Regions from separate parts of the Photobacterium sp. GB-1 genome, predicted to be linked through region 1. Evidence: riboswitches for the same ligand, from Rfam matches in the RefSeq annotation. Region 1 holds a riboswitch; each other region holds the start of a gene.

Region 1 (3,149 bases):
CCTTGCTTATGCAGGAGATTGTATTGCTTGTCACACTGGTGAAGGTGGCGAACCATTTGGTGGCGGTTTAGGATTTTTAACGCCATTTGGCACGCTTTATTCTACCAATATTTCAGCACATCCAACCTATGGTATTGGGGATTACACCTACGATGAATTTTATGATGCGCTACATAAAGGTAAAGGCAAGCATGGTTACCTTTATCCAGCGATGCCCTACTCGTCTTATCAGTATGTGACAGATGAAGACACACAAGCACTTTGGGCTTATATGCAATCGCTTAATTTTGTGAATACTCGTAATGAAGAAAACAAGATGATGTTCCCAAGTAATATCCGGTTAGGACTACTTGGTTGGAATATTGCCTTTCTTAATACCGACCCTTTGCAATACCCAGCAGATGCCACCGAACAATGGAAACGGGGTAAATATTTAACCATGGGGTTAGGCCATTGTTCGGAATGTCATACTCCACGTAACGTTGCACAAGCTTTGATAGAAAAAGAGTTATTCCAAGGCAATTTAATTGATGGCTGGAAGGCTCCGGATATTACCGCAACAGAGTTATACCAAGACCGTTGGGATGTAAAAACATTAACCGAGTTTTTAAAAACGGGTCATTCAGATAAAGGAACCGCATTTGGTGGTATGGCGGAAGTGGTACAAAACAGTACCCGCTTCTTAACAAAGCAAGACGTTGCAGCCATTGCGGAATACTTGATCACTGGTGATAAATATAACGAGTTAGATAGCTCGGTTCCTCAGCTTAACCCACCAGGCTTTGGTGACTTGGTGCCAGCCAATGTTGATATTCAAACCGTAGAGCTAAAACCGTTAAGTAGCAACGATCCTGAAAACGAAGCCAAACTATATGGTGTGTATGTGCAAACCTGTGGTGCATGCCATGGTAAAGACGGTAAAGGTAGGAAAGGGATCGCCCCTACGCTGCTTAACAACGGGATAATTATGCACAGTGATCCTTACGATACGATTGCCGTTACCATTCGTGGTTTATCGCCAAACTTCATGGAACAAGACAGTAACTTTATGCCTATGAGTAGCTTTAACTCGGTGCTCAGTGATGCCAACCTTGCGAAATTAATTAGCTTTGTCCGCGATAAGTTAGGTGATAGAACTGTACCTGTTACACCACAAGAAGTAGCAGAGGTAAGAAAAGATTTAATTAAAGGTGGCTATGCTGGGAATATACACTCCATGACAACACCAGAACAAAATCAGCCCAATAGCATAACAGAATGAGCGATTATCTAAATGGAATATATCGCTACTAATTGGTTAACATGCCATCAACAGTAACAATATTTACAATTAATATGCATTTTCTGTCTGCTTTTTATTGCCTAAGCAAAATTAATAGGTATCATCAAATTTCAATCCTTTGAGTAGAGGCGCGCTGCCTAAAAGTATCCGGATGGAGGGTGACACCTTTGAAGTCTGGGGAAAGGAGTCGGCGCCGAAGTGTTTGTTGTGTCGTCAACAATCGCTGGGTCTGCATTAAATAAGTGCAGAACTGCCATAGTTATTTTGTCTATGGAGCGCTACCCTAAGGGATACGAAGAAGTATTTTTTCTCCTGAAATCTGTTTCTCTATCCTTTCGGTAGATCTCCACCTAATATAGGTGTTTAAGAGATCCATGAATCTAGTTCAATATTCTGACTCCCTGCTATCAGTTGTACCACCCTTACTGGCGGTTGTTTTAGCAATCACTACACGACGTGTATTGTTATCACTTGGCCTTGGTATTGTTGCAGGCGCAATCCTTCTTAATGATTACAGCCCTTTAGCGGCGCTTCAATATATCGTAAATAAAGTTGTAGGCCTTGTTTGGGCAGACGGTGCTGTAAATAGCGGTAACGTTAATATGATCATCTTTATGCTTTTGCTCGGTGGTTTGATCAGCTTAATGACAGCAACAGGTGCCACTAAAGCATTTGCTGAATGGGGTGTTCGTCGCTGTAAAGATCGCCGTAGCGCAAATATGCTAACGGGTTTAATGGTTTTTGCTTTCTTTATTGATGACTTTTTCCATAGCTTATCTGTGGGGCCTATTTGTCGCCCAGTAACAGATCGCTTCAATATCTCACGTGCAAAGCTTGCTTATTTACTTGATTCAACGGCTGCACCTGTTTGTGTTATCACGCCAATTTCTTCTTGGGGTGCTTACATTATTGCTATTCTTAGCGGTATTTTAGTAACAAACCATATTACCGATATCAGTGCTATTTCATTGTTTGTTCAAATGATCCCAATGAACTTATACGCCGTGTTTACGCTATTAATGGTTATCGTTGTTATTTTCTTCCAACTTAACATTGGTCCAATGCGTCAACACGAAGCATGGGCAGAAGAAGGTAAGCTTTGGGATGAATCTAAAGGCCACCCTAAAGGCTTAGAAATTACGACTGAGTCTGAAGGCCAAGGTACTATGATTGATATGGTATTGCCTATTCTGACACTGACAGTCTCAAGCGTTATCTTTATGATCATCAGTGGTGCTGAAGTATTAAGCGCAAAAGGCGAGGCTTTTAGCTTAATTGCTTCTTTAGAGCATACCGATCTAGGTGCTTCATTGGTTAATGCATCTTTATGTAGCCTCGCTGTTTCTATTCTTCTAGCTTTACGTTTAAAGCTGCCACGTAAGACTTGGTTAACTGCGGCACCTCAAGGTGTACAAGCGATGATCCCTGCAATCATTATTCTACTTTTTGCATGGACGATCGGTACTGTTGTGAGTGATATGTCTACAGGCCAATACCTAGCCTCTTTAACAAAAGGGGGGTTCCCAACGGAATTACTACCAGCGTTAGTCTTCATCCTTTCATGTGCAATGTCATTTGCGACAGGTACAAGCTGGGGCACGTTCGGTATTATGTTGCCACTTGCTGGTGATATGGCGGTAGCAAGTGATGCTCACCTATTAATGCCGATGTTATCTGCAGTACTTGCAGGTTCGGTATTTGGTGATCACAGCTCACCTATTTCAAGCACAAGTATCTTGTCTGCAACAGGTGCAGGTAGTCACCATATGGATCACGTTATGACTCAGCTTCCTTATGCTATTACTGTCGCTTTTGGCGCACTATTAGGTTATTTGGCAATGGGTATCTTATCTTCAACAATTGCGGG
Region 2 (3,149 bases), on a different contig from region 1:
ATAAGTACGTCGTGATAACCAAGCAAACAACACACAAACCATAATAAAAGTAATTATAGCCGCGATGAAGGCTACGGGTAATGAGTCAGTCATACCTAGCACAAGGAAGCCAATAGTAGAAACAAAGGCGACAGAAACTGCGTAAGGAAGTTGCGTTGCGACATGATCAATATGATGGCAACGTGCCCCCGTTGAAGACAATATTGTAGTATCTGAAATCGGTGAACAGTGATCACCAAATACAGAGCCTGCTAATACTCCCGCTAGCATTGGTAACATCAAGGTAATATCGGTTGCCCCAGCTAAATCACCAGCTATAGGTAACATAATGCCAAACGTGCCCCACGACGTACCTGTAGAAAATGCCATCACGCCTGATAATAAAAATAAGATCATCGGTAATAACATAGGGTTAATATTCCCTTGTACAAGGGTTGATAAATATTGACCCGTTTTCATATCACCAATAACGCTACCAATACTCCACGCGAATAATAAAATTAAAATCGCACCAAACATGGATTTAGCACCAATCCATAATGTGCGAATAACTTCATTAAATGCAATACGCTGGCGAATGACTGGAATAATCGCAGCAACTAAGCCAAATAAACCACCAAGACAAAGTGACTTACCGACATCAGTATTTTCAAACGCACCTAGCAGAGCAAAAGATTTACCATCTGCTGCTAATGCTTGATAGCCTGTAAAAATCATAAAAAAGAACGTGGCAAATATTAAAATAACAATCGGCCAAATTAAATCGCCAACTTTACCTTTCGTACTTTCAACAATTTCTAATTCGTCAGTTAAATCTTTTGCTTGTTCATCAACATCACCGCCTTCATCAAAACCACGGCCATGCATTGCTGCCATCTCATGTTTTTTCATTGGTCCAATATCCCATTGGAACCAAGACACAACAAAAACCATAGCTAAAGCAAAAATAGCATAGAAGTTCATTGGCGCTAGCGTTAAAAAGGCACTTAAAGGTGTATATTCTGTTACTCCATGCGTAACTAAAATACCGCCAATTAACGTAATTATATACGCACCCCAACTCGATGCCGGCATTAGAACGCACATTGGAGCGGCTGTTGAATCCAATATATAAGCCAATTTAGAACGAGATACATAATAGCGATCCGTTACAGGACGAGCGATAGAACCCACCGCTAAACTATTAAAGTAATCATCAACAAAAATAAACACGCCTAAAAAGGCAGCAAGCAGTTTCGCGCCCCTTTTCGTTTTAATTTTTGTTTGTGCCCATGCAGCAAATGCACGAGTACCACCAGACAATGTTAACAATGCTGTCGTCATGCCTAATATAATGAGGAATAAAACAATACTCATATTCCAGGTATTAATACCACCATCAGATATGAATAAGTTTTGTATAGTGCCTCCTAAATAAGAAGCTGAATGGTTAAATGAAAAGTCATTTAAGTAAAGTGCTCCTAATACGATACCCGCACCAAGAGAAACTAACACACGCCGAGAAAGTATCGCTAACCCTAACGCAACAATAGGAGGAATAATGGATACTAATGAATGGGAGTAATCTACTAAATTCATGATCTCAAAGACAACCGAATTAGGTTGGAGATCTACTGGATAACATGGCGGTTAACCATATTTGAAGAACGTCTTGGCTCTTCTCTATTCACAGTAGCGCTCCATAGTGAATATGATTATATACTATGGCAGTGTTGCACTTATTCAATACAACCCCAGAAAAAGGATTTGACGTCACTCTTACTTCGGCATTAGCTCCTTTCATTAACCGTCATTGGTTTCACCCTCTTGTTAATTACTATTAGATAACGCGCCTCTACCTTACATCAAGGTTGCGATTATTCTACGTAATGTTTCATTATTTGCAACAACATCACATGAAACATTTAACAACAGAACAAATAACATTGCTTTATAAATATAATCTTATCTAAGTATAGCTTCACTCATTAAATAGTATGAACCTACGAGCAGATATGTTTCATTTTGTAACCATTTAAACATCTATTAAGCATAAATCCGATATTCGTATTTTTATAAAAATACGAATATCGCTATTATTAACAATTAACAATAAAGAATGTTTAAAGTGTTTTGACATAATGAATAAAAGCATTACTATTGTAATAAATGATTCGACACTGCTATTATTATTTACAGTTAGTTAAAAATAACAGGAAATATAAAAATGTCTGATGCAATGAAAGCACTTTTAAACCTTCGTAGTCTTCGTGCACTTTCTCGTGAATATACTTTAGAGCAACTAGAAGAAGCTTTAGAGAAATTAACTACCGTTGTTCAAGAACGTGCTGAAGCTGAAGAAGAAGAACAAGCAAAAGAAAATGAGCGTAATGAAAAACTAGCTCAATACCGTGAAATGCTATTAGCTGATGGTATCGACCCTGAAGAATTGTTAGCAAGCCTTTCAAAAGCACCAAAAGCAAAACGTGCTGCACGTCCAGCTAAATATAAATTCATCGATGAAAACGGTGAAGAAAAAACGTGGACAGGCCAAGGCCGTACACCAAGCGCGCTTAAGCAAGCACTTGAAAATGGTAAATCTTTAGAAGAATTTGAAATCTAATTTCATTTCCTACCATATATTTAGAAAGCTCAACTTAGTTGGGCTTTTTTTTATACTGTCATGAACCAAGAATTATAGACATCAATCTAAACAACGCTGTTTTCGAATTGCTTAAAGATATGTCTAGGCAAATATTTATTCGCTTTTAAATATAGAAAACACATATCAAAATAAAAAGCCAGGCAGTAGTGCCTGACTTTCAATACAGATAACCTTTTATTATTGGTTATAGCTATTAGATACGATCAGCAAGATGGCTGACAGCTAAAGCAAAATAATGAGAACGATTCCATTTCATTAATGTTTGGTAATTACCATAAACAAGGTAAGCACGCCCATGTTCGTCATCAGGTTGAATTAACCATGCATCAATGTCTTCTTTGGGTAAATTCCCACCACTCATAGTACGAACACCGAGTGTTTGCCATTGTGCTAGTGTTTTGGTTTTTTCTACACCCGTACCTTTTAAATCGGCCGATAATGATGATGGGATCTTAACTTGACGTCCCCAAGTATATTTATCATTCCAACCTGATTTTTTTAGGTA
Region 3 (3,149 bases), on a different contig from region 1:
TTGGGTTAGTTAGAAAGAGCTTATTCCAATAAAGATGCGTGCAGTGTGCGAACCACGTCTTTAGCTTCATCTTCATTAATTAAGAAACATAAATTATGTGGGCTAGCGCCGTAGCAAATCATACGAAGGTTATGATCTTCTAGCGCGCCAAAGATATCTTTGGCTGAGCCTTTCGTATCACTCATTTGGTTACCGATAAGTGCAACCAGTGATAGCCCTTGCTCGACGTCAACCACACATAATTGGCTTAATTCTTCAACGACTTGAAGCGGAAGCGTTGGCGCACCGCCACCCGTATCAGTTTGATCTAAGGTCAGTGAAACGCTGACCTCTGAGGTTGTGATGAGATCAACTGAGATTTTATGTTCAGCCAAGATACGAAAGACTTCTGCTAAAAAGCCATATGCATGGAACATATTTAAGCTCGTGAGTGTCACCATGGTTTGGTTGGCACGTAATGCGAGTGCTCTAAATAGTGGCGCTTCTTCAACGGATTGTCTGATCCAAGTACCGCCTTGCTCTGGTGCTTTTGATGAACCTACAAATACTGGGATCTGTTGACGAACAGCAGGTACTAGGGTTGATGGGTGTAAAATTTTAGCACCAAAGTTTGCCATTTCAGATGCTTCGCTAAAACTGATCTCTTTGATCGGTTTAGCGGCCGATGTAATACGTGGGTCGGTAGTGTATAAACCCGGTACGTCAGTCCAAATCTCTAATGTGCTAGCATTTACGGCTTCTGCGATTAAAGCGGCACTATAGTCACTCCCCCCACGACCAAGTGTTGTCGTAACACCTTGGCTGTTTGATCCAATAAAGCCTTGTGATACCACGATATTATTGTCTAATAGTGGTAATAATTGCTCAGTCGCTAATTGCTTAATTGTTTCTGGCTGTGGGATCGCTTTACCAAATTGATCATCAGTACGCATGATGGAACGAATATCTACACGTACAGCTGGGGCGTTTAGCTCGACTAATATTTGACTAAAAAGATGGGTTGAAAGCAGCTCGCCATGGCTAACAATTTGATCGGTCAATTGTGCAGAGGTTGTTGATGCCGCATGTTCAGCTAAGGTTGCGATGTTATCAAGTAGGCCGTAAATAGCGTCTTGAATATTTTCTGGGTGCTGAAGTTGATCAAGAACATCTTGGTGGGTTTGGGTCAGTGTCTGAATGCGCTGTTGGCGGGTCGTTGAATCGCTCACGCCATTGGCAAGTTCTACCAGAATATTCGTGACACCAGAGCAGGCGCTGATTAACACAATTTTAGTGTCTGGATTAGCAGTAACAATGGCAGCACTTCGGCTCATTGCGGTGTAATCAGCAACACTGGTACCGCCAAATTTTGCGACAGTGAGTGAATCTGAATGTGTTGCAGCCTTGTCCATAATTAATTTCTCCCTAAATAGTAAACACATCACAAGGTAGGCTATTTTTTCGGGAGTATTCCCGACATCCTGTCAGGAGAGCATAAGAGGTGAATAGTCACTCACCCAGAAGCTCCCCACCAATGTCAATCATTGACCTTGGTGACAGCTAGAAGGATTCAACCTTCATAGCCGATATAACTCATCCCCTAATCAGTTATACCTCGGCGTTACTCTCCCTCTCATAATGGCGATTGGATGGGGTCCTGTCATTATGATACCTAGGTAACGCTCCTCTTCCGTTTTAAGTCGTACTGTTTGAATAATAAGTGCTTGAATAAAATATCATCTTATTGAATAAGATTCATCACCCTGTTGTCAAATGGAATATGACAATTTATTTACATATGATATTTCATCAATGTGTGTCATAGGATCGTTATAGGTCGCTTGCACCAATGAAAGGGCTCTAATACTCTAAAATAGATAGCAACGCGTTCCACATAAAAATATCGACAGGGACAATGACTTTACGGAGCAAAAGAATGACAATTACCAGCTTTATCCCGCCGCATCGAACCCTCATGGGGCCGGGACCATCAGATATTTATCCGCAAGTATTACAAGCGCTTAGTCGTCCTACGGTAGGGCACCTTGATCCATTATTTATCGGTATGATGGATGAATTAAAACAATTGTTGCAATATGCCTTTCAAACCCAAAATGCCTTTACTATCGCTGTTTCAGCGCCAGGTAGTGCAGGAATGGAAGCCTGCTTTGTTAATCTCGTTGAAGCTGGGGATAAAGTACTAGTTTGCCGTAATGGCGTTTTCGGGGAACGGATGCGGGAAAATGTCGAGCGTTGTGGTGGTGTTGCTATCGTTGTGGATAACGAATGGGGGGCGGCGGTTGATCCTTATTTAGTGGATCAAGCGTTACAAAACGATCCTGAAATTAAAATTGTTGCTTTTGTACATGCCGAAACCTCAACCGGCGCATTGAGTGATGCGAAAACATTGGCGGAAATTGCCCGTAAACATGATTGCTTAACGATTGTTGATGCGGTGACATCACTTGGTGGTGTTCCTTTGCTGGTGGACGAGTGGCAATTAGATGCGGTTTATTCAGGTAGCCAAAAGTGTTTGTCCTGCACGCCGGGGTTATCGCCATTAACGTTTTCTCAAAAGGCGATTGATAAGATCCAACGACGTAAAACCAAAGTACAAAGCTGGTTTTTAGATCAAAGTTTGGTGCTAGGTTATTGGAGTGGTGAAGGTAAGCGTAGCTATCACCATACTGCACCTGTAAACAGTTTATATGCGTTGCATGAAGCCTTGGTATTATTGCAAAACGAAGGGTTAGAAAATGCATGGCAGCGCCATCGAAATGTCCATGAAGAGCTTAAAGCAGGGCTTGAAAAGCTTGGGATCCAATTTGTGGTAGAAGAAATGTCACGTTTGCCCCAACTCAATGCGGTTTATATCCCTGAAGGCGTTGATGATGCTGAGGTACGTAATGAGTTGCTGCAACGTTACAACTTGGAAATCGGAGCAGGTTTAGGTGCGTTGGCAGGTAAAGCGTGGCGTATCGGTTTGATGGGCTATGGTGCGAGAAGTGAAAATGTTGCGCTGTGCTTAAAAGTGCTAGAAACCACATTGAAGTAATTTATTGATGAGTAAATAAAAATGGCTACCAATTGGGTAGCCATTTTTTATAGTTATTTAGCAGCAGACGTTGCCTTTGCTTCGCTGTTTTGCTGCTCAAAATTTAAAGATGGGA

The links. Region 1 has a riboswitch for lysine ahead of C9J45_RS14045 (Na+/H+ antiporter NhaC family protein). Riboswitches for the same ligand answer to the same signal wherever they lie in the genome.
Region 2: another riboswitch for lysine. It lies ahead of C9J45_RS01360 (Na+/H+ antiporter NhaC family protein); the one in region 1 lies ahead of C9J45_RS14045 (Na+/H+ antiporter NhaC family protein).
Region 3: another riboswitch for lysine. It lies ahead of lysC (lysine-sensitive aspartokinase 3); the one in region 1 lies ahead of C9J45_RS14045 (Na+/H+ antiporter NhaC family protein).

The regions. Positions count from the first base shown of each region.
Region 1 is NZ_PYOB01000014.1:68,545-71,693, forward strand. Features, by position in the region: gene ccoP (cytochrome-c oxidase, cbb3-type subunit III) at 1-1,261, shown strand, start outside; lysine riboswitch at 1,398-1,571, shown strand; gene C9J45_RS14045 (Na+/H+ antiporter NhaC family protein) at 1,657-3,149, shown strand, end outside.
Region 2 is NZ_PYOB01000001.1:330,888-334,036, forward strand. Features, by position in the region: gene C9J45_RS01360 (Na+/H+ antiporter NhaC family protein) at 1-1,578, opposite strand, end outside; lysine riboswitch at 1,665-1,845, opposite strand; gene C9J45_RS01365 (H-NS family nucleoid-associated regulatory protein) at 2,207-2,602, shown strand; gene C9J45_RS01370 (lytic transglycosylase domain-containing protein) at 2,838-3,149, opposite strand, start outside.
Region 3 is NZ_PYOB01000006.1:6,983-10,131, forward strand. Features, by position in the region: gene lysC (lysine-sensitive aspartokinase 3) at 21-1,391, opposite strand; lysine riboswitch at 1,493-1,677, opposite strand; gene C9J45_RS08345 (alanine--glyoxylate aminotransferase family protein) at 1,916-3,034, shown strand; gene C9J45_RS08350 (PglL family O-oligosaccharyltransferase) at 3,088-3,149, opposite strand, start outside.